Regions from separate parts of the Curtobacterium sp. BH-2-1-1 genome, predicted to be linked through region 2. Evidence: predicted binding sites of a transcription regulator. Region 2 holds the regulator's gene; the other holds the start of a gene.
The links. Region 2 encodes HspR, which represses chaperone genes until heat shock. Its sites were predicted from a motif close to AAGTTGAGTCNNNNNGACTCAACTT; they were not measured.
Positions count from the first base shown of each region.

Region 1: a site for HspR is predicted at 6,951-6,975, ahead of BJK06_RS07720 (Hsp20/alpha crystallin family protein). Genes of this name have one in related genera too.

Region 1 is NZ_CP017580.1:1,627,140-1,638,658, forward strand. Features, by position in the region: gene BJK06_RS07670 (sugar phosphate isomerase/epimerase) at 105-905, shown strand; gene BJK06_RS07675 (Gfo/Idh/MocA family protein) at 902-2,005, shown strand; gene BJK06_RS07680 (NADH(P)-binding protein) at 2,098-2,841, opposite strand; gene BJK06_RS07685 (TetR/AcrR family transcriptional regulator) at 2,906-3,460, shown strand; gene BJK06_RS07690 (hypothetical protein) at 3,528-4,001, shown strand; gene BJK06_RS07695 (YciI-like protein) at 4,031-4,342, opposite strand; gene BJK06_RS07700 (TetR/AcrR family transcriptional regulator) at 4,418-5,026, opposite strand; gene BJK06_RS07705 (MarR family winged helix-turn-helix transcriptional regulator) at 5,095-5,652, opposite strand; gene BJK06_RS07710 (hypothetical protein) at 5,699-5,881, opposite strand; gene BJK06_RS07715 (NYN domain-containing protein) at 6,090-6,824, opposite strand; gene BJK06_RS07720 (Hsp20/alpha crystallin family protein) at 6,999-7,430, shown strand; gene BJK06_RS07725 (hypothetical protein) at 7,442-7,762, shown strand; gene BJK06_RS07730 (SDR family NAD(P)-dependent oxidoreductase) at 7,836-8,522, shown strand; gene BJK06_RS07735 (sensor histidine kinase) at 8,843-10,114, shown strand; gene BJK06_RS07740 (response regulator transcription factor) at 10,111-10,782, shown strand; gene BJK06_RS07745 (TetR/AcrR family transcriptional regulator) at 10,798-11,519, opposite strand, start outside.
Region 2 is NZ_CP017580.1:1,242,758-1,254,276, reverse strand. Features, by position in the region: gene BJK06_RS05790 (hypothetical protein) at 1-890, shown strand, start outside; gene BJK06_RS05785 (polysaccharide biosynthesis tyrosine autokinase) at 958-2,454, opposite strand; gene BJK06_RS05780 (acyltransferase family protein) at 2,545-4,548, shown strand; gene BJK06_RS05775 (class I SAM-dependent methyltransferase) at 4,555-5,697, opposite strand; gene BJK06_RS05770 (heat shock protein transcriptional repressor HspR) at 5,733-6,143, opposite strand; gene BJK06_RS05765 (DnaJ C-terminal domain-containing protein) at 6,270-7,274, opposite strand; gene BJK06_RS05760 (nucleotide exchange factor GrpE) at 7,298-7,957, opposite strand; gene dnaK (molecular chaperone DnaK) at 7,960-9,822, opposite strand; gene BJK06_RS05750 (Ig-like domain-containing protein) at 10,106-11,519, shown strand, end outside.

The DNA of each region.
Region 1 (11,519 bases), 380 kb from region 2:
TCATCGATCTCGCCGTGGAGCATCGCTCCTCGACGGACTGCGACACCCGGTGCTGCGACACCCGGTGCCGCGACACCCAGTCAGGACCGAAGGAGCCTCACGCAATGCCCACCACCTCTGTGCAGCTGTACTCGCTGCGCGACGCCATCGCGGAAGACCTCGACAAGGCGATCGCCCGTGTCGCCGAGATCGGGTACGAGAACGTCGAGCCCTACGCGTTCGTCGAGCGTGCCGCGGACCTCGAGCGCGCCTTCGCCGCCACCGGCCTCACGGCCCCGTCCGGCCACGTCGCCGTGATCGACGCCGAGGACACCGCCCCGATCTGGGACGCGGCCGAGCGCCTCGGCATCCAGACCGTCATCGACCCGTTCATCCCGACCGACCGCTGGCAGACCGCCGACGACGTCGCGAAGATCGCCGAGCGCGTCAACGTCCTCACCGCCGAGGCAGCCTCGCGCGGCCTCAAGTTCGGCTACCACAACCACCAGTGGGAGTTCACGAACAAGGTCGACGGCCGCACGGTCTACGACCACTTCGTCTCGCAGATCAGCCCGGAGACGGTGCTCGAGCTCGACACCTTCTGGGCGACCGTCGGTGGCGCCGACGCCCCCGCCGTCCTGAAGTCGCTCGGCGACCGCGTCGTCGCGATCCACGTCAAGGACGGGAAGGTCGACGGCGACATCCTCACCGCGCTGCCCTCGTCCGAGAGTGCACTCGTCGTTCCGGAGGCGCTGCAGCGTGCCTTCGAGAACCAGACCCCCGCCGGTCAGGGCGACGTCGACGTCCCGGCCATCCTCGCCGCGGCGCCGCAGGCCATCCGCGTCGTCGAGTTCGACGCGTACTCCGGCGACGTCTTCGAGGGCATCACCGAGTCCCTCGCCTGGCTGAAGGACAACGACAAGTGACCCGTGTCGGGATCGGCATCATCGGTGCCGGCAACATCTCCACGCAGTACCTGGAGAACCTGACCAAGTTCGCCGACGTCGAGGTCCGGTTCGTCGCCGACGTACTGCTCGACCGCGCAGCGGCCCAGGCGGCGGAGTACGGGGTCGGTGCGTCCGGCTCGGTCGAGGAGCTCCTCGCCCGCGACGACATCAGCATCGTGATCAACCTGACGATCCCGGCGGCCCACGCCGAGGTCGACCACCAGATCATCGACGCCGGCAAGCACGTGTGGACCGAGAAGCCGATCGCGACCGACCACGAGTCGGCCGCCGCGGTGCTCGCCTCCGCTGCGTCGAAGGGACTCCGGGTCGCGACCGCGCCGGACACCGTGCTCGGCGCGGGCATCCAGACGGCGCTCCGTGCCATCGCCCGCGGTGACATCGGCGAGCCGCTGACCGCGACGACGCTGTTCCACGTGCCCGGACCCGAGGCGTGGCACCCGAACCCGGACTTCCTGTTCGCCGAGGGCGCCGGTCCCCTGTTCGACATGGGCCCGTACTACGTGACGACCCTCGTGCACGCGTTCGGCACCGCCAGCCGCGTGCAGGCCGTGTCCTCGAAGTCGCTCGACCGTCGCACGATCGCGTCCGGCCCCCGCGCCGGCGAGACGTTCCCGGTCGAGGTCCCCACGCACCACGCCGCCCTGATCGAGTTCGCCGGCGGGCAGTCCGCCCAGTCGACGTTCTCGTTCCAGCACGCGCTGCCGCGCATGGGCTTCGTCGAGATCAACGGCACGCTCGGCACGATCTCGCTGCCCGACCCGAACACGTTCGAGGGCTCGTCGCAGCTCTGGCGCTACGGCCAGGAGGAGCCCGAGACCCTCGAGGCGATCGGCTCCACCTGGGGCCGTGGCACCGGGGTCGTCGAGCTCGCCCGCGCCATCGCCGAGGACCGTCCCGAGCGTGCCTCGGGTGCGGTCGCGCTGCACGTCCTCGACGTGCTGCTCGGCATCCGTGACGCGGCGGCGTCGGGTTCCGCGGTCGACATCACGTCGACGGTGGACCGTGTCCCGCCGCTGCCGGAGGACTTCGATCCGTCGGCTGCGGTGCTCACCGCGTAGCTTCTGCGCTCCGCAGGACGGCCGGCTCCGACAGGGGCCGGCCGTTCTGCGTACGGGGGGCCAGGAGGCGCGGCGCGGCTCCGGTGCGTCGGCTACGGCCGTGCGGTCGCGAGCCACTCGTGGAACGTCGGGCCGACCACCTCGACGTCGTCCGCGGGCAGGAGCGCTCCGTCCCGGAACGCCCGGCCCGTCCGGCCCGGGATCGGCATCGGGACGGGCACCACGCCCGGATGCGGCAGCGCCGTCGTCATCGCCCACAGGGACGTCGTCTCGGGCCCGGCGACCTCCACGACCGGCGCGGACCGCCGGCCCGTCGCGACCTCGGCCACCACCGTCGCCACCGCTTCGAGCGACACCGGAGCGATGGTCATCCGCGGCACGAACGCGATCGGCCCGACGCGCAACCGCTCGAGGTTCTGCGCAGCGAACTCGAACCACTGGGCCGAACGGACGATCGTGGCGCCCCGGCCCGCCGCTCCCGCTGCCTGCTCCTGTGCGGTCTTGCCGGCGAAGTACCCGTAGCCCTGCACCTCGGACCTGGTGCAGTTGACGATGGACAGCACCACGTGTCGCGCCCCGGACCGTTCGGCCGCCGCACCGACCACCGCCGTCGAGCGCGTGAAGAAGTCCGTCGCACGCCGCCGACTCGTCGTGAACCGTCCGGTCGCCTCGACGATGACCTGCGGCCGGACCGACGCCAGCCGATCGACCGCGTCGTCCGCGAGTACGTCGAACCCCGATGACCGGGACAACCTCGTGACCGAGCAGCCGTGTGCCCCCAGCGCTGCCTCGATCGCGACTCCGGAGATCCCGCCTCCGACCACTGCAACCCGCATCGTGCCCCCTTCGGCTCTACATCCGTAGAGAACACTACGATGGTAGAGGCGAGAGGGGAAGAGCATGGGGCGACGCGAGGACCTGGCGGACGCGGGAGTACGGCTCACTGCTCGCGGTGGGGTCCGAGCCCTGACGCACCGGGCAGTCGACACCGAGGCCGGCGTGCCTGCCGGATCGACCTCGTACTACGCGTCGACGCGGCGCGAACTGACCGCGCTCGTCGTCGCGCGCATCACGGAGCAGCTGTCGACGGAGCTGGGCGCGTTGCGTCTCCCCGAGCCACTCGACGACGCGACGGTCGTCGAGGTCGCCGCCACGTTCCTCCAGGGCCTCGCAGAGCGGGCGGAGGCGCAAGCCGCTCGCCTGGCCCTCCTCCTGGAGCTCCGGGACGACGAAGCGCTCCGCGCACCCCTCACCGGCGCCGACCCGGTGCGCGCCGCGCTGCTCGCCACGGCGGAGGACCTGCTCGACCGCATCGGCGTCGACGACCCCCGGCGATCCGCGGTCGACCTCGTCGGACTCGTCGATGCACTGCTCCTCTACCGCGTCGCGGGGGTCGCGCCCGTGGACGACCGAGCGGTGCTCGGCGCGTACGTCGCAGGGCTCCCGCGCAACTGAACGCCCCCTCACCGACTCGCAGCTGCACCGGGCGATCGGCGGGTCCACCCCCTGCCAGGATGAGCGCGTGGGGAGACGTCGGCTCGTGCTCGGAGGGGTGGTCGCCGCCGTGCTCGTGGCGGCCGGCACTGTGACCGTGGTGTCGGTGACGCACGCGCAGACCGTGGCGGTGCGGCTCCCGCCCGCGAGCGCGTCCTCCGAACAGGTCCTCCGCGTCTACCTCCGGGCCGCGAAGGCACACGACTGTGCTGTCACCGAGGCCCTCACCGACGACAGCGGCGGTCCGGACGCGGCCTGGTGCGGCGGACGCACCCCGTCCTCGTGGTTCGACGACCACCCCGACCTGCTCGGCTACCGGCACATCGGGGCGGTCTCGCGACTGAGCGCGAAGGAGACGGGCCGATCCGCGGAGGAGTGCATCCCGGTCGACGTCACCGAGACGAACATGACGGGCGCCGAACCGGGCGACCTCCCCGGGTGGCAGTTCTGCTTCCGCCACACGCCGGCCGGCTGGCGGCTGACCGACGAGGGCTACGGCTGACCCGACGACGTCGCCGGTTCCCGAGAGCCTCAGTCGGGGCGGACCGGTCCCGCCGCGAGATCGCCCACCACGGTCGTCCACGGTCGCGCGGTCCACGACGTCACGAGTCCCCCGGTCACGTACGGGTCCGTCGCCGCGAACGCCCGCGCACGCCCGAGCGCGTCGTCGCCGACGAAGACGATCAGCGCGGTGAACGGTCCGGTCCCCTCGCCGACCGCACCGCCGAGGAGCAGCTCGCCGCGCTCCGCCGCAGCCCAGGCCGCCCGGAGGTGCTGCTGGCGGAACGCATCTCGGCGCTCGAGGTAGTCGTCGACGTAGGTGTACTCGAGTACGGCGTGCATGGTCCTGCTCCGATCCGGTCGTCAGCGGGACCCACGGCCCCGCTGACACGAGTGTGGCAGGACCGGCGGGTCCGGTCAGCCCGCCGGCGGCACGATCTGCTCGAGCAACCGCAGCACCCGCTCGCCGTCGACCGCGTCGGGGTCGAGCAGCCACTGCACCTGCAGTCCGTCCGACGCCGCGATGCTCAGGGACGCCAGGTCGACGGGGTCCAGGTCGGCCCGGATCCGGCCGGACGCCTGGTCCGCCTCGATCAACTCCGCCAGGTCCGCCCGCAGCCGGGTGAACCGTTCCCGCATGAAGTCCCGCGTGGCGGGGTGCCCCTCCTGCACGGCATCGGCCGCCAGGGTCGTGTACAGCTGCACCAGCCCCGGGACCGCGCGATTCCGCGAGGCGCTCTCCCGCATGTCCCCGATCGCGGACTTCATCCGGTCCGGTGCCCCCTGCTCGCGGACCTCGTGCTCGCGGTAGACCGCGAGCAGCAGTTCGTCGCGGCTCGGGAAGTAGTGCCGCAGCGCCGCGTGGGTGATCCCGAGGGCGTCCGCGACGGATCGCAGCGAGGACGCGTCGACACCCTGCTCGGCGACCATGCGGATCGTCTCGTCGAGGATCTGCGTCCGTCGTTCGGCACCCTTGCGGTAGCCGCGTCGCGGCAGGGCCGCGTCGTCGTCGGCAGGGTGCGTCATGCGCCCAACTTACCGCTGGAAGGTTTTTTCCGGGAGGCGCGGCTCGGCGCCGCTACGGACCGCCCGGTTCAGGAGTCGTACGGCTCCGCGTCGCCGTCCGGGTCGACCGTGTACTCGTCGACGGGAGCGGGCGCGCCACCGACGAGGGCCTCGGTGATCTGGACGAGGCAGCGTGCGAGGACGTCGTTCTCCTCAGAAGACAGGTGGTCCATCACCTCGACCACGGCTTCGTGGAAGCGCGCGTAGGACGCGTCGATCTTCTTCGCCGCCTGCACCGTGGGCTCGAGCACCTGTGCCCGACGGTCGGTGGGGTGCGGCGCGCGGACGAGGTCGCCCTTCTCGACGAGCCCGTCGACGATCTTCGTCACCGACGCGTTCGACACGTTGAGCATGACGGCGAGGTCCTTCGGACCCATGGCCCGGCCGTCCCGGTGCGCCTGGAGCATGTACCGGACGGCGAGGAACTCGTTCTTGGTGAGACCGCTCTCCGACCGGGCCTGTTCGAGCTGCTGTTCCTCGGCGTGCTGCAGGCGGAGGAGCGCGTCCACGGCGCCCTTCGCGGCACGCGACCGGGGTTCCCGGGCGTAGAGGTGCATGTGCTCACGGCGGACGACGGTCAACGGCATCTGGTCGGGTGTGCTCTCTGCCTGGTGCGGATCGGGGGTGCTGGGCCTAGGCCGCCGGGACCGAGAAGAAGTCGGCGTAGGACGGTTCGGAGCGACCGGACAGGAGCGACGGGTCCTGGATGCGGCGCTCGACGTAGGCGTCGATGATCGCGGGGTCGGTCAGACCGACGCGCGTGTGGGTGCCGCCGAGCCGTGCCTGTCGCGGCATCCCGGTGTACGTGCTGTGCATTGCGATACCGCCCCTCGTCGTCGTTGCTGTCCCCATCGGACGCCCGAAGTCTTTCACAACGTGAACGATCAGCAAAACGAACAATTCGTGTTCTGTACGGTTCACGCACTGAACAGTCAGCCCAGCCGAACTACATCGCTGTCATTCGCGACGCACGGAGGGCATGAAAAAACCCGGCCCCAGAGGGGCCGGGTGGTATGGGATGACACTACCAGGACTCGGGCCGTCGGATGTGGGCGACCTGTTCCGGTAGCTGCGCTCCACGCACGTCAGTGTCGGTCAACTGGTACCACCAGTGTCCGCCGACCCCGTCATCTCGGTCGCCGGCGAGCTTGCCGGCTCGGTACCCCGGCGTCGGGTTCACCAGTCCGAGCGGCACGAGGGTCCGCACGTGCCGGACGGGGAACTCGAGATCGCTGTCGTTGCTGATGACGATCGCGGCGTCGACACGCTTCGTCAACACGTCGATGAGCAGGTGCGCCGCGACGTTGACGTCGGAGCCCTTCTCCTCACGACGGGCGACCGATGCCATGAAGGTCGCGCCGGGGACGTCGGCGCCGTGCGGGTCACGGACCTGGAGCGGCCAGTCGGCGCGCGTCAGCTGCGGGCGTCCCCGCCGATCGGGCGTCGCCAGCGGTGCGGTCGCGACCCGGGTGACGTAGTTGCCCATGGCGAACTCGTCGACCGCGCCGTGCCGTCGAAGCGCTCGGAGGTAGGTGTCCTGGTCGTGTTGCCCCTGCGGGTTCTCCGCACCACTCACCCGGGCGGTGCAGTAGACGACGCGCTCGATGGTGGCCGACCCCCACTGCGCACCCGGTCCGCGCAGCAGGTTCTCGGACAGCGCGCGGAGATCCAGCCACCGCCAGCCCGGAGTGGAACGACCGCAGATGCTCCTCGCGCCGTAGTAGAGGTTGAACCCATCGACGTACACCCCGACTCGCATGGGCAAACGGTACGGGTCCCGCGCCGACGCCCGTGACTCCTGTGTATTTCGCCGGGGATCCCACGCTCCGAGCGGATTCAGAGCGTTCTTTTGGCACTCGCCAGGCTTGAGTGCTAAAACATGTCGCAGTTGAGTCGAGGGGACTCAACACCAGACACGAAGGAGTTGACACCGATGACGATGAACTTCGATCCGTTCCGCGAGCTGGACCGTCTCGCCGGCTCCCTCCTCGGCACCGCGGGCCCCCGCTCGATGCCGATGGACCTCTACCGCACTGGTGACCACTACGTCCTCGACGTCGACCTGCCCGGCATCGACCCGGGTTCCGTCGACATCGACGTGGACGGCTCGGTCCTGACCATCCGCGCCGAGCGCACCCTCGGCGCTCCCGAGGGCTCGCAGTGGCTCACCCGAGAGCGCCAGCCGGGTACTTACGTCCGTCAGCTGACGCTCGGCGACGGCCTCGACGCCGAGCGCATCACGGCCGGCTACGACAACGGCGTCCTGAGCGTCACGATCCCCGTGAAGGAGTCGGCGAAGCCCCGCAAGATCGCCGTCACCACGGGCAGTGGCCGCGAGCAGCTCGCCGTCGGCAGCGGGGAGTAGGAGCGGCAGCCGTGTTCGACCTCGTCAACGCCCTGGCCGCGATCGCCGCCGTGACGGTCGCGCTCGCGCTGTCCAGTCTCGACCGACGGACCGCGGTCCTGCTCGGGGCGACGGGCGGCCTCGCGGGGAACTTCCTGACGTGGCTGGCCGTCCCGTCGCTCTGGGACCGGTGGGCCGTGGTGCCGTGGGTCGCCGCCGTCGCCGGCACCGTCCTGCTCATCGCGGGGTGGAGCGCCGTCCGGGCGTACTCGGGCCTGTTCGAGCCGCCGCGTACGGACGAGACCGACACCGGTGCGCTCCTGACGGTCGGCGGGAGCGGCCGCAGCAGCTGATCGAACCGACGACGCCTCGGGCTCGGTGCACGACGTGTGCCGAGCCCGAGGCGTTCCGGCGTAGCGTGACGGCGTGGACCTCGAACTGCAGAACCGTGTCGCGCTCGTCGTCGGAGGGAAGGGGTACATCGGCGCCGCCGTCGCCGATCGACTCCGGGCCGAGGGGGCGACCGTCGTCGTGGCCTCCCGCAGCGCCGGCGACTCCCCCGACAGCGTCGCGATCGACACCGCCGACCAGGCCTCCGTCGACGCCGGAGTCGCACGGGTGCTCGAGCAGCACGGCCGCATCGACGCGCTCGTCGTCACCGCGGCCCCGAGTGCCGGCACCCTCGACCCGGCGAAGAAGTCCGACCCCGAGCAGGTCGTCACCGCGATCGACGGCAAGGCACTCGGGTTCCTCCGCATCGCCAACGCGGTGCTGCCCGCCCAGCGCGAGGCCGGGTTCGGACGCGTCGTCGTGATCAGCGGACAGAACGCCTACCTGTCGGGCAACATCACCGCATCGCTCCGCAACGCCGCGGTGAGCGTCATCGCGAAGAACCTCGCCGACGAGGCCGCCGGCTCCGGTGTCACGGTGAACGTCGTCAACCCGGGGCTGGTGACGGACACCCCCAGCACCGAGGTCCGCCCCGGTGGCCCCGGCGACTCCAGCCCGCAGCAGATCGCCGACCTCGTCGCGTTCCTCGCGTCGCCACTGTCGGTGATGTCCGGTGAGTCGATCTCGATCGCCCACCGCGTGCTCGGCCAGATCACCATCTGACCGACGGGCGGGTCCGGCAGATCCGTGCGATTCGCGGGCCGGGAGGCGCGGTGCGGGCCCGACCCGCGCCTCCTGGCCGCCACCCGGTCGCGTCGCGACGGACCAGACGCCTTCATCCGTGCGGATGAACGCGTTCACCCGTGCGCCCGATGCCCGGCGTGCCCCACTCGGCGAGGCTCGGAGCATGGAGTCCTCGACGAAGCACACGATCGCCACCCTGCTGGTCTGCGCCGCGATCGTCACGGTCACGGCCACCGCCCTCATCGCGATGTCGCCGGTCCCGTGACCGGCGGACGACGCCCCCGTGCGATGATCGTGCCGTGACGGAACGGCGCACGTTCATCCGGCCGCTCGCCACCCGCTCGATCATCATCGACGTGGCCTGGGCGGTCTTCGCGGCGTTCGTCTTCCTGCTCCCGATCGACCTCGAGCTCGAGCACGCGAGCTTCTTCGCGGTCCTCGCCGCGGCCGGGGCGATCGCGCTCCGACGGGTCTCACCGTCCGCGGCGATGCTCATGGTCGTCGTCCTCGGCATCGTCCAGGTCGGCGGCGGTGAACGGCCGTCGCTCGTCGACATCGCCATCTTCGTGGTCATCGGCACGGCGGCGGTCGTCGGCACGCGCGGTGAGGTCATCGTGTCCGGCCTGCTGGCGTTCGTTGCCGGCATCAGCGCGACGCTCTACCTCGCACTCACCGGCTTCCGGTTCCTCGTCCTCATCAACGGCCCGCGCGACCAGGCGTTCCTGGCGATGGCCGCGCCGGTGACAGCGCTCCTCGGGGTCTGGGCGGGCGGGGTCGCCGTCCGGGCCTTCCGTTCGCGGGACCGCGAGTCCGAACGCCGGGCGGACGCCGAGGCCGCGGCGTCCCGAGCCGAGGCCGTCGCCACCGAGGCCGAGGCCACCGCCACCCGGGCCATCGACGTCGCCGAGTCCGAGCGGATCCGTGCGGACATCGCCCGCGACGTGCACGACGTGGTCGGCCACTCCCTCGCCGTGATCATCGCGCAGGCCGACTCGGTGCCGTTCCTCGCCGACGAGGCCCGCATTCGCGAGGTGAGCGCCACGATCGCCAGCACCGCCCGGAGCTCCCTCGTCGAGGTCCGGCAGGTGCTCGGGCACATCGACGGCTCCGGCGCCTCGACCGACCCGGGGTCGCTCGAGGAGATCGTGCAGGGCATCCGCGAGGCCGGGGTCGACGTCGACCAGGCCGTCCGCGGGGTCCCGGTGGTGCTCGGACCGGAGAGCGGGACCGCCGCCCGCCGGGTGCTGCAGGAGATGCTCACGAACGCGCTCCGACACGGCGCCCCCGGGATGCCGGTGACGGTGCGGGAGACGTGGCGGTCGGCCGACCTGGTGCTCGAGGTCGAGAACCTCGTCCCGACCGCCGGGATGGCCACCCCCGGCGCCGGCACGGTCGGGACCGGCCCGGTCGCCGTCCCGCCGGTGAGCACCCGCGGGTCCGGCCGTGGCCTCGCCGGCATGCAGTCCCGGCTCACCGCACTCGGCGGGTCCTTCGACGCCGCCGTCCTCGACGACGTGTTCGCCGCACGTGCCCGCATCCCGTTCGACGTCCTTGGGGGGACCAACCGATGACCGATCCGATCCGGATCCTGCTGACCGACGACCAGGCACTGTTCCGAGCCGGCCTCCGCGTCGTGCTCGACGCCCAGGACGACATGGTCGTCGTCGGCGAGGCGTCCGACGGTGCCGAGGCCCTGGCGCGCATCCCCGAGCTGCGACCGGACGTGATGCTCCTCGACATGCGGATGTCGGGCATGGACGGGGTCGAGACCGTCCGGCAGCTGTTCTCCGGCGCGGTCGAGGGGCCGCTCCCCCGCGTGGTCGTGCTGACGACGTTCGGCCTCGACCCCGCTGCCGCCACCGCGATCCGCCTCGGCGCGAGCGGCTTCCTGCTGAAGGACACCACGCCGCCGTTCCTGTTCGCGGCCGTCCGGGCGGTGCACGAGGGGAGCTCGGTGATCGCGCCGAACGACCTCTCCCAGCTGTTCGGCGCCGACGTCGAGCGCGCGCCGGCGCCGCAGCCCGAGGCGTTCCAGTCGCTCACGGACCGGGAGCGCATCGTGTTCGGCTGGGCCTCGCGCGGGTTGTCGAACGCGGAGATCGCGGCGAAGGAGTTCGTCACGGAGTCCACGGTGAAGACGCAGATCTCGAGCATCCTCGGGAAGCTCGCGCTGCGGGACCGGGTGCAGCTCGTGGTCTACGCGCACGACCACGGGCTGGCGGGCGCTCGCGACGCCTGACGCGCCGGCGTCGACCTAGCGCTGGCCGGCCACCCGGTCGAGCCACTCGGCGAGCACTGCGCGCTCGGCGACCGACAGCACGTCGAGGTCCGACGCGACCGCCCGCAGCGTGATCGCGGCAGTCGTCACGGCGTCCGCAGTCGGCGAACCCGACGGCTCCGGCGGGCCCGCCACGAGGATCCTCCCCGACACCGCCGCGAACGCCTCGTCCGCCAGGCTCGGATCGCGTTCGTCCGCCGGTGTCGACAGGATCGCCAGCACCGCCCCCGTCCCGGCCGCGTGCACGAGGTCCACCGCCAGGCGTTCCGGGACGGCGAGCCGTCCGGCTTCGGCGACGCGCCGGATGCGCTCGGCGAGCAGTGCGGTCCCGGCGCGTGCCGCCGCCGAGCGACGTCCTCGCTCGGGGTCGCTGAGCAGCACGAAGAGGTCGGGGTTCGCGAGACCGAAGCCGATCGTCATCGACCACCCGTGCCGGAGGTCATCGACGGGATCGGTGCGCTCGTCCCGTGCAGCCCGGACCGCCTCGGCCTTGACCGCGGCGAAGGTGGACATCGCTTGTTCCGCGACAGCCTCGAGCAGGCCGTCCTTGTCGCCGAACAGTCGGTAGATCGTCGGTGCCTGCACCCCGGCACCCTCGGCGACGGCGCGCGTGGTCACCGCCGCGGCCCCCCGCTCACGGAGCATCGCACCGGCGACCTCGACGATCCGTGCCCGGGTCTCGTCTCGTTGCGTTGCCT
Region 2 (11,519 bases):
TGGGTTTCCTCAAGGTCGGCTCGACTCTCCACGGCGATCGCAAGACCGATCCCAGCGCGCTCGTACGCGACTGGCAGTTCACGTCGAGGGGATCCGTCGTCACCGTGCGCTGCGCCACGAACCCGAGCGCCGGTGGCCGTCGTGTGTGGCTCGCCGTCGCCGATCCCATCGTGGAAGTTCGGTCGGGGCTCTCCGTCCGCGACCTCGCGGTCGTCGGAACGGGGAGGAACGCGGTCCAGACGACGTCAGCGAGCCGGACCGACGGCGCGGTCGTCCGGGACTGCATCATCGGCGAGGCCGGCGGTGCCCTGGCATCGGACGGGGTGTCGCGGATGGGCAACGGCGTCCAGGTGTGGTCCGGCGCGTCCGGCGTGCTCGTCAGCGGCAACACGATCGTCGACTGCTGGGACGCCGCGATGACGATCCAGGGTCCGGGCGTCGCGACGGGTGTGTCGTGGTCGAACGTCGAGTTCAACGGCAACTCCGTCGAACGGACGATGCAGACCTTCGAGTACTGGTCGACCGGCGGGACCGAGAGTGCCGGGTCCTCGACGTGCAGCGTGCGGGGCAACCGAGCGCACGACGCCGGTTCGAGTTGGAGCGCTGCCGTGCGGCCCGACAGGGCAGGCAAGGGCAGCCATCTGCTGTTCTACGCAGACGGCGTGCGGCCGAGACTCGCGGTGCGCGGGAACGACTTCTCCGGAGCTGCTCACGCGTACCTGTACGCGCACGACGGCGTTCCCGCTGGGCTGACCAGCGACGAGAACACGATCGCGCTGGCCGACTCCGTCCGGTTGCAGTGGCAGCGGTCGGAACGTCTGCCCGAGCACCGGGCGTGGAGCGCGGCCACCGGTCTGGAGCATCGATCGACCTTCACGTCCCTCCCCTGAACCCGGAGACGAGCGAACGCCCGCTCCGATCCTTCTCCTGAGGACCGGGGCGGGCATTCCCTTCCGCTCAGCGAGTCGTTCCGCGCTGTGGACGCGCAGGCGTCGCCGGTGCGACCGGGAAGGTCGCGGAGTCCTCGTCGCGCAGACGGCGACCGCGCTTCGGCGTGGCTGCCGAGAGGTCGACCGCCTCCTGACCGCCGTAGTAGGTGCCGTAGGCGCTCCCGTACGCACCGCCGTACCGCTGGCGTCCACGGAACGCAGCCATGCTGACCACGACGCCGAGCACCGTTGCCCCGACCCGCTCGAGCCGGTCGACGGCAGCACGGAGCTGCGGTGTCCTGCTGCTCCGTGCGGACGTCACGACGACCGCTCCGGAGGTCATCGCGGCGAGCACAGCCGCATCCGTGACCGGCAGGATCGGCGGAGCGTCGAGGAGGACGTGGTCGTACTGGTCGGTCAGGAGTTCGAGCAGCGCCTGCATCGCCGTCGATCCGAGCAGCTCGCTCGGGTTCGGCGGGACCAGTCCCGCGGGCAGGACGTCGAGCTTGGTGTGTCCCCACGGCTGCACGACGTCATCGAGTTCGGCGCGGCCGATGAGCAGGTCGGTGAGGCCGGCGGAGTTCTCCAGCCCCATCACCTCGGCGACGCGCGGGCGCCGGAGGTCGGCGTCGATGAGGACGACGCGCGCGCCGGTCTCGGCGAGGGCGATCGCGAGGTTCGCCGTGGACGTGGTCTTGCCCTCGCTCGGCATCGCCGACGTGACGACGAAGCTGCCGTTCCCGACGCCCAGGTCGACGAACTGCAGGTTGGTCCTGAGGGTGCGGTACGCCTCGGCGAGGGGACTGCGCCCGCTCGCCGACACGACGAGGGGCTGTCGCTTGGCCTCAGGGTCGAAGCCGAGGGTCGCCAGCAGTGGGGCGTCGGTGGCTGCAGCGACGTCACGGGGACCGTGGATGCGGGTGTCGACGAGGCCTCGGAGCAGCGCTGCAGCGAACCCCAGGAATGCCCCGACCGCGAGCCCGACGACAATGTTCAGCGTCCGGTTCGGCGACGACGGTGTTGATGGGACGACCGCGCTCTGGACGGTCGACGCGCGCACGAGGCTCGCGGAGTCCGCGCTCGGCTGCTCCAGTCGCTCGATCACACGGACGAAGCTGCGGCCGATGCTGTTCGCGATCCGAGCTGACCGGGCCGCCGACTCGTCGGTGACCGCGATCGAGATGACGACGGTGTTGGTGTTGATGGTGGGTTGCACCCGTCGAGCGAGTCCGGCTGGCGTCGTGTCCAGCGCGAGTTCCTCGATGACGGGTTGCAGGATGCTCTCCGTCAGGACGACGTCCGCGTAGGAGCGCACCTTCTGCTGGGCCGCGGAGTTGCCCTGCGAGACGTCGGTCGCCGACGCCGCGTCAGAGGTCCGCACGGAGACGAACAGCTTGGTCGTCGCCGAGTACTCCGGGGTCGCCAGCACCGCGGCGGCGAACCCTCCGCCTGCGCCGAGGAGTGCGCCGATGAGGATGAGCAGCCAGCCCTTGCGGAAGGCCTTGGTCAGGTTCGTGGTCTCCACGGTGCCTCCGGTCGATGTCGTGCGGCCCTGATGCCGCTCATTAAATATATCACATGGTAGTATTACGAGCACCACGAGATCGGAGCAGCCATGACACGCACCTCGCCGACGTTCCGCCCGGACATCCAGGGCCTCCGGGCCATCGCGGTGTCGCTCGTGCTGCTCGAGCACGCGCACCTCGGTGTCACCGGCGGCTTCGTCGGGGTGGACGTCTTCTTCGAGATCTCCGGGTTCCTCATCACCGGGCACCTGATCCGTGAGCTGAGCACTCGCGGACGCATCGACCTCCTCGGGTTCTGGGCTCGCCGGGTCCGCCGGATCCTCCCGTCGGCGCTCCTCGTCGCACTCGTGACCCTCGCCGGTGCGGCGGTCCTGATGCCTCCACTCGTGCGACAGCAGCTCGTCGAGGCCGGGATCGCAGCACTGCTCTCGATCCCGAACCTCTACTTCGCCGCCGAGGGCACGGACTACCTCACTGGCAGCGCACCGTCGCCGTTCCAGCACTACTGGTCCCTCGGGGTCGAAGAGCAGTTCTACTTGCTCTGGCCGATCGTGCTCGCCAGCGTCTGGTGGCTCGCCCGTCGGTTGCCCGTCCGGCAGCGCTTCGCGGTCATCACGACCACGCTCACGGTCGCGGTCGTGGTCTCCCTGACACTCGGGATCGTCCTGACTTCGTACGCCCAACCGTGGGCGTTCTTCTCATTGCCGTCTCGCGCGTGGGAGCTCGGGTTGGGTGGTGTCGTCGCCATCGCGGTGCACCGCGGCGCCGTTCTCCGAGGACGCTGGACACCGATCGTCGGGTGGCTCGGGCTCGCGGGGATCCTGACCGCGGCGCTCGGGTTCGATGCGCGCACGTCCTACCCAGGGGCCGCCGTCCTGCTGCCGGTCCTCGCCACGGCTGCGCTCGTGTGGGCCGGGGCGTCGCGACACGTCGCCGATCCCGGATGCCTCCTCGGCCTGCGCCCGCTGCAGTACGTCGGCAGTGTCTCCTTCTCGCTCTACCTCTGGCACTGGCCGCTCCTGGTGATCCCGCAGGCCGCGATCGGGCTCGCGACGCCCCTGCCGCTCTGGGCACGCTGTGCCGCACTCGCGGTCGCAGTCGTGCTCGCACACGTCACGACGCGCTTCGTCGAGCACCCGTTCCGGGCAGCTGGGCGTACGGACGGACGGGCCGTGCTCGCGGGGGTGGCTTCGACCGTGACCGCGATCGCCGTGGTCCTCGCCGGGAACGCGGTCATCCCGCAGCCCGTCCTCAGGAGCCAGCGGACCGCCGCGCAGACCGTCCCGGTACCGGAGCCGCTCTTCACACCGTTCGTCCCCGAGAACGTGCGCCCGCGACTCGACGCCGCGACGGGGGCGGCCTCCGCGCCGCGCAGCGTCCGGTGTCACAACGTGGGTGCCCGTGACACATCGGTGAACACGTGCGTGCTGGGTGATCCGTCCGGCTCGATGACGGTCGCGATCGTCGGGGATTCGCACGCAGCACACTGGGTGCCCGCCGTCGAGGCGCTCGCAGCCAGGACGGCCGGGATGCGTGTCCTCGCATTCACCAAGAACGCCTGCACGATGGTCGACGTGCCCGTGCGAGCGATGGGCCGGCACTCCGTCGAGTGCGACACCTGGCGGGGCAAGGTCCTGGACCGGTTGCGTGCGGAGCAGCCCGATGTCGTCCTCGTCACCGGATCGGCCCACCTCGACCTCGTGCACGCCGAGGACCGGGCCACGCAGTGGCGCGAGGGGCTCGCCCGGACGCTCGCAGCGCTTCCTCGCGACTCGCGGGTGAGCGTCCTCCGTGACACGCCCGAGTTCGCCGAGTCCGTACCGCGATGTCTCTCGGCGAACCTCGAGAACGCCGACGCCTGCGCGATCGACCGATCTGAGGGCCTCGACGACGCATGGGCTGCGATGGAGCGCGAGACCGCCGAATCGGCGGGCCACACCTACGCCGACCTGAACGACTGGTTCTGCTCAGCGTCACGGTGCGGTGTGATCTCGGGGGACACTCTGATGTACCGGGATCACGGCCACCTCACGCGGGAGTGGGCGCGTGCGATGGTGACACCGATCGGCGAGGTGGTCCACGCCGCACGGTGAGAACGGTCACGCCCGCCGCGACGCCGTCACCGTGAACTTCGGCGTCCGCACCACCTGCCGCGTCGCCCCCACGAACCGCTCCAGCACCGGCCGGTACCGCAGGTGCGAGTTCCAGACGCACCACAGTTCCCCGCCGGACTGGAGGATCGTGGCCGCGTTCCGGAACATCGCCTCGGCCGCGTCCGTGGTCACGGTGGTGTCCGCGTGGAACGGCGGGTTGCAGAGCACGAGCTGCGCGGAGCCCTCGTCGAGTTCGTCGCCGGCGTCGCTCCGGACGACGAGCACCCGGTCCGCCACGCCGTTGGCCTCGGCCGTGGCGATCGTCGATGCCACGGCGATCTGCGACACGTCCGTGGCGATCACCCGGATGCCCGGTCGACGCCGCGCGAGTGCGGTGGCGATCACCCCGTTCCCGCAGCCGAGGTCGACGGCGGTCCGAGCGCCGGGCACCGCATCGTCCATCGCGTCGAGCAGCACCCGGGTGCCCTGGTCGAGCGAGGTCCCGGCGAACACCCCGCCGTGCGCGACGAGCGTCATCCCGAGGTCGTCGACGTGCACCGACCGCGGCCACGGGTTCGTCGCGTCCGCCCGGGTCGCCTGGGCGCGGAGCGGGTCCTGCGCGATCAGCAGCCGCGACTTCCCACGGCCGCGGGACGCCGTCACCTCGCCGAAGTACCGGCGCAGGACGTCGTTCTGCGAGAGGTTCATGTGCTTCGACACCCCGCCGCACAGCAGCACGACGTCGGGCGCGGCGAACCGGGCGACGGCACGGGCGAGCTCGTCGAGCCGGTCGTTCGACTTCGACAGCCGGAGCAGCACGAGCCGGACGTCGCGGAACGCCTGCTCGAGCGACGCGGGGTGGTGGAAGCCCCGGCGTCCGAAGGTGCCGGCGTTGGCCTCGAGCGCGCGCACCCCGACCAGGGAGTCCTGCACGACCCGGACGTCCGACGCACCGTGCACCGTGATCGCCCCGAGGGTTAGCACCCCGTACCGGTCGTCGACGACGGCGACCTCGCCGGGCTGCCGGAGCGCGTCGCCGTGCACGTGCGGCGCCTCGTCGAGGATGAATCGGTCCGTGCCGTCGATCGCGATGAGGTCCGGCGCGTCGTCGTCGCGGCGGCGGAAGAAGTCGGCGAAGTCCGGTGGCACGGCGCCAGCGTACCGATGGTCCCGGTGGGGACGGGTCAGCGCGGCCCGCGGTAGAGCACGATCTGCGTGTTCCGCTGCGGCCGCATGCCGGCACGGAGCGGCACTGCTCCGCCGGTGGTGGTCGCCGCGAACACGCGGGCGCCCGGCCGGCTGATGAGCTGGTCGGCGAGGGCCGTCTCCAGCTCGCTGACGCGCGCACGGAGCGCGCGGTTCTCGTTCTCGAGTTCGAGGACGCGGCGGATCCCCTCGAGCGAGACGCCCTCGGACCCGAGGCGTGCGATCTCGCGCAGCTGCGCGACGTCGTGCATCGAGTACCGGCGCGACCCGCCGCGCGTGCGGCCGGGCACGACCAGGCCGAGCCGGTCGTACTGCCGCAGCGTCTGCGGGTGCATCTCGGCGAGCTCCGCCGCCATCGCGATCGCGAAGACGGGCGAGTTCTCGTCCATGTCGGTCATGGCGTGTTCCTTTCCGTCGTTCGCATGGTCCGGAAACCAGACTGGAGGCACGGCGCGCGTTCCTGACGGAGCCGCGCCGCGCCTCCAGGCCGGGTCTACTGCTGGTGTTGCGCGCGGCTAGCTGCGCGCCTTGGTGAGGAGGTCCGCACGGGGGTTCTCGTCGGGCAGGGCCTCGGCGAGGGCCTCGACCGCTTCCCGCTGCTTGTCCGTCAGGTGCGACGGCACCGCGACCTGGACGGTCGCGAGCAGGTCGCCCGTCCCGTTCTTGGTGGCGACGCCGCGGCCCTTGACGCGCAGGACGCGACCCGACGGCGTGCCGGGTGCGACCTTCAGCTTGACGGTGGAGCCGCCGAGCGTCGGGACCTCGATCGTCGCTCCGAGCGCCGCCTCGACGAACGTCACGGGGACGTCCAGCCGCAGGTTCTGCCCGTCGCGCTCGAACACCGGGTGCTTGCGGACGGTGACGGTGACCACGAGGTCACCGGCCTCCCCGCCGTCGGGCGAGGGTTCGCCGCGCCCACGGAGCCGGATCTTCTGCCCGTCCGCGACCCCCGCGGGGATGCGGACGTTCACCGGACGGCCGTTGCCCTGCGAGAGCTTGACGGTGTCGCCGGCGATCGCGGTGGTGAAGTCGAGGGTCGTCGTCGCGGTGACGTCGCGGCCCTTCGTCGGCCCACCGAAGCCGCGGTAGCCGCCGGTGGTCTGGCCGAAGCCGCCGCCACCGCCGAACATCCCGCCGAGGATGTCCTCGAAGCCGCCGGCGCCACCTGCTCCGCCCTGGCCGAAGCGGACACGCTGTCCGCCCCCGCCCTGGCCGAACATGCCGCCGAAGACGTCCTCGAAGCCGCCGCCCTGGCCCGGGCCACCCGCGGTGAAGCGGGCGCCGGAGCCCATGGCGCGGACCTGGTCGTACTCCTGGCGCTGCTCCTTGTCGGAGAGCACCGAGTACGCCTCGCTGATCTCCTTGAAGCGGTTCTCGGCGGCGGCGTCGCCCGGGTTGGAGTCCGGGTGGTACTGCCGCGCGAGCTTCCGGTAGGTCTTCTTCAGCTCAGCGTCACTCGCCGTCTTGTCGACGCCGAGGACCTTGTAGAAGTCCTTGTCGAACCAGTCCTGACTGGCCATGAATCCCTACCTCCTCCCCGCGCTCAGGCCGGGACCGCCACCGCGACCTTGGCCGCACGGAGGACGCGCTCACCGAGCTTGTAGCCCGGCTCGACGACGTCCGCCACGGTCTGGCCGGTGGCGCCCGGTGTCGGGAGCTGCACGATCGCCTCGTGGATGTTCGGGTCGAAGGACTCGCCCTTCTCGCCGATCTGCACGAGCTTGAACTTCTCGAAGCCGCCGCGGATCTTCTGGCCGATGACCTGCATGGGGCCCTCAGCGAGGTCACCGTGCGCCTCGGCGCGGGTGAGGTCGTCGAGCGCCGGCAGGAGTGCCCGGACGACCTCGGCGATGGCGACCTCGCGGTTGGCCTCGCGGTCGCGCTCGACGCGCTTCCGGAAGTTCACCAGCTCGGCCTGCGCACGGAGCATGTCCGCACGCATCTCGGCGACCAGGTCGCGGTCCTCGGTGCTGAGCTTGTCCTCCGCGATGCCGCGGGCGGCGTCGGCGAGGAGTGCCTCGTCCTCCGGGGAGAGGTCGTTCGCCGCGTCCGCCGCCGGGCCCCCGGCGGCGGGGCCGTCGGTCGGTACTTCGACGTCGGGCCCCTCCGCCTCGATGAGGTCCTCGGGCTCGGCCGCGTTCGTGGCATCGCCCTCGACCTGGGGCTCGTCCTCGTTCGGCACGTTGTCCTTGGGATCCGTCATCGTTACTTCTTGTCCTTGTCGTCCTCGTCGTCCACGACCTCGGCGTCGACGATGTCCTCGTCGTCCTGTGCTGCCTGGTCGGCGGTGGGCTGCTCACCGGCCGGGGCGCCTGCGTCCTGCTGGGCGTAGATGGCCTGGCCGAGCTTGCCCTGCGACTCGTTGAGCTTGTCGAAGGCGGTCTTCACGGCCTCGTCGTCCTCGCCGGCGAGCGCGGACTTGAGGGCGTCGACGTCGGCCTGTACCTCGGACTTGACGTCCGCGGGGAGCTTCTCGTCGTTCTCCTTGATGAGCTTCTCGATCGAGTAGACGAGCTGCTCGGCCTGGTTGCGACGCTCGTTGGCCTCGCGACGGGCCTTGTCCTCGGCCGCGTGCTCCTCGGCTTCGCGGACCATGCGTTCGATGTCCTCCTTCGGCAGCGACGAGCCGCCGGAGATGACCATCGACTGCTCCTTGCCGGTGCCCTTGTCCTTCGCGGACACGTGCACGATGCCGTTCGCGTCGATGTCGAAGGTGACCTCGACCTGCGGGACGCCACGGGGAGCCGGCGCGATGCCGGTGAGCTCGAACGTGCCGAGCGGCTTGTTGTCGCGGGTGAACTCGCGCTCGCCCTGGAAGACCTGGATCGCGACCGACGGCTGGTTGTCGTCAGCGGTCGTGAAGGTCTCGCTGCGCTTGGTCGGGATCGCGGTGTTGCGGTCGATGAGCTTCGTCATCAGGCCGCCCTTGGTCTCGATGCCGAGCGACAGCGGCGTGACGTCGATGAGGAGGACGTCCTTGCGCTCGCCCTTCAGGACACCGGCCTGCAGCGCGGCGCCGACGGCCACGACCTCGTCCGGGTTGACGCCCTGGTTCGGGGACTTGCCGCCGGTCAGCGACTTGACGACCTCGGCCACGGCGGGCATGCGGGTCGAACCACCGACGAGCACCACGTGCGCGATGTCGTTGACGGAGACGCCGGCTTCCTTGATGACGTCGTTGAAGGGCTTCTTCGTGCGGTCGAGCAGGTCGGAGGTCATCTGCTCGAACTGGGCGCGCGAGATGGTCTCGTCGAGGTTGAGCGGACCGTCGGCCGTCAGCGTCAGGTACGGGAGCTGGATGCTCGCCGACATCTGCGACGACAGTTCCTTCTTCGCCTGCTCGGCGGCTTCCTTGAGGCGCTGCTTGGCGATCTTGTCCGTCGAGAGGTCGACGCCGTGCTCGTCCTTGAACTTCTTCACGAGGTAGTCGACGATGCGCTGGTCCCAGTCGTCACCACCGAGGCGGTTGTCGCCCGAGGTCGCACGGACCTGGATCGTGGAGAAGTCGTCGTCCTTGCCCACCTCGAGCAGGGAGACGTCGAACGTGCCACCACCGAGGTCGAAGACCAGGATGAGCTCGTCTTCCTTGCCCTTGTCGAGGCCGTACGCCAGTGCTGCGGCGGTCGGCTCGTTGATGATGCGGAGGACGTTCAGGCCGGCGATCTCACCGGCGTCCTTGGTGGCCTGTCGCTCGGCGTCGTTGAAGTACGCCGGCACGGTGATGACCGCGTCGGTGACGTCTTCACCGAGGTACTGCTCGGCGTCGCGCTTGAGCTTGCCGAGGATGCGGGCCGAGATCTCCTGCGGCGTGTACTTCTTGCCGTCGATGTCCGTCGTCCAGTCGGTGCCGATGTGGCGCTTGACACTCGCGATCGTCCGGTCCACGTTCGTCACGGCCTGGCGCTTGGCGGTCTCGCCGACCAGTACCTCGCCGTCCTTGGTGAAGGCGACGATCGACGGCGTGGTGCGCATGCCCTCGGCGTTGGCGATGACCGTGGGCTCACCGCCCTCGAGCACGCTGACGACCGAGTTGGTGGTTCCGAGGTCTATGCCTACTGCACGTCCCATGTGTGGGTGCTCCTTTTGTTGGTGCGGGTACTGCTGAAGTCGTTGGACTTGCGTCCGATGGACTCAACTCTACTCAGGACTGGAGGCGCGTCAACTCTGGGAGCTGAAAGTTGCGTCCGAATGGCTCAAGGTGATCTCATCACACAGTGTTGTATTTCACGTCGGTGTTTGATATTTTGGTATGGCAGCGGGGTGTCCCGCGACCACGATGACCGCGAGCCGCGGGCGACCCGATCGTCCCGAGCGAGAGCACGCGGACCGATCCCTCGAAAGGGACCACACCATGTCAAGCAAGAAGAAGCGCTTCGCGAAGGGCCTGGGCGCTTCGGCGCTCGCCGTCGCGACCCTCGCCTCCGGCCTGAGCTTTGGCTCCGCCGCCAACGCAAGCACCGCCTCCGCCGAAGTTCGCGCAGTACTCGACCCGGAGAATATTGAGTCTGGCGAATGGGGAAAGATGCACGGGCTTGCGCCGGTGTATGCCAAGGGTGCTACGTCGCCTTCACGCTACGAGTTCGCGGCGATCGGTGCCGATGATCCTTACTCTGGCAACGTTGGCGCGACCGTGGCCGTTATCGCCAGCTCTGCCGAGGCTGCCGAGAAGCAGTCCGGTTGGATCTCGCTACCGAAGGTTGGCAAGTGGCAGCGGCTGCTTGTGCGTACGCATCCGAACGAAGCAGCGCACTGCCTTTACTACATCCCCGGCTCCGGCCTGATCAGCAAGAAGTATGCCGCCGGTGGATGCATCACGAACGGGACCGATCAATTCTTCACGACGACGCCGGATGGGAAAGTTGTGCCATACGACTCGCCGACCACCCATGTGACCGGAATCTCACCGGCCGACTCCAGGGCCGTGAGCAAGTTCACAACTGGGACCTCGGCACCGCTTGATCTGCCGTGGGATGGCAAACCGATCGGTGACCAGACGCAGCTCGTGGGTGAGGTTGAGTTTGGCGCTGGTGTGGATGCTCGCGCGGTTGTGAAGGGTTCTACGGAAGAGTCGGGCCGGGTGGAGATCCGCCGCGGCTCGACCGTGATCGCGTCGGACACTGCCAACCTGGACGGCGACTACTCGATCGCGATCCCCGCCCCGGACAAGGCCGGCGACGACGAGCTCACCGTCGCACTGGTCGAGAACAACGAGGACAAGAAGACGATCGAGGTCGTCGCTGCCTACGGCGCCGGTGTCGCGATCACCGCTCCGGGCAACAACGACAACGTCTCGGGTCAGTACGAGATCCGCGGCAACGCCCAGAACGGCTCGAACGTCACCGTCCGACTGAACAACGGCACCGAGCGCGCGGTCGAGGTCAACGGCAACGGCCAGTGGTCCGCCAACGTCACGCTCCCGATGGGCGAGACGACGATCACGGCGACCCAGAAGTCGAAGGGTGCCAACACCACCACCAGTGCCGTGACGGTGAATCCGGGGCAGACGCAGGTTGAGTTGTCGGCTGATGGTCGGTTTGATGCGGTGGATCCGACGCGTCCGGCGGTGGCGTTCGGTTCCGCGCCGACGGGCTCGACGGTGGTGCTGCGGAACGCGGCCGGGGTCGAGATCGGTCGTGTGGTCGCTGCGGGTGACGCGTACCAGATTCCGATCGATCCGGCTCGCGCGGTCGGCGGGGTGAACACGTTCAGCGTGGTGATCGAGGGTGCTGAGTCCGAGCCGAAGTCGTTCATGCTGAACTACGGGC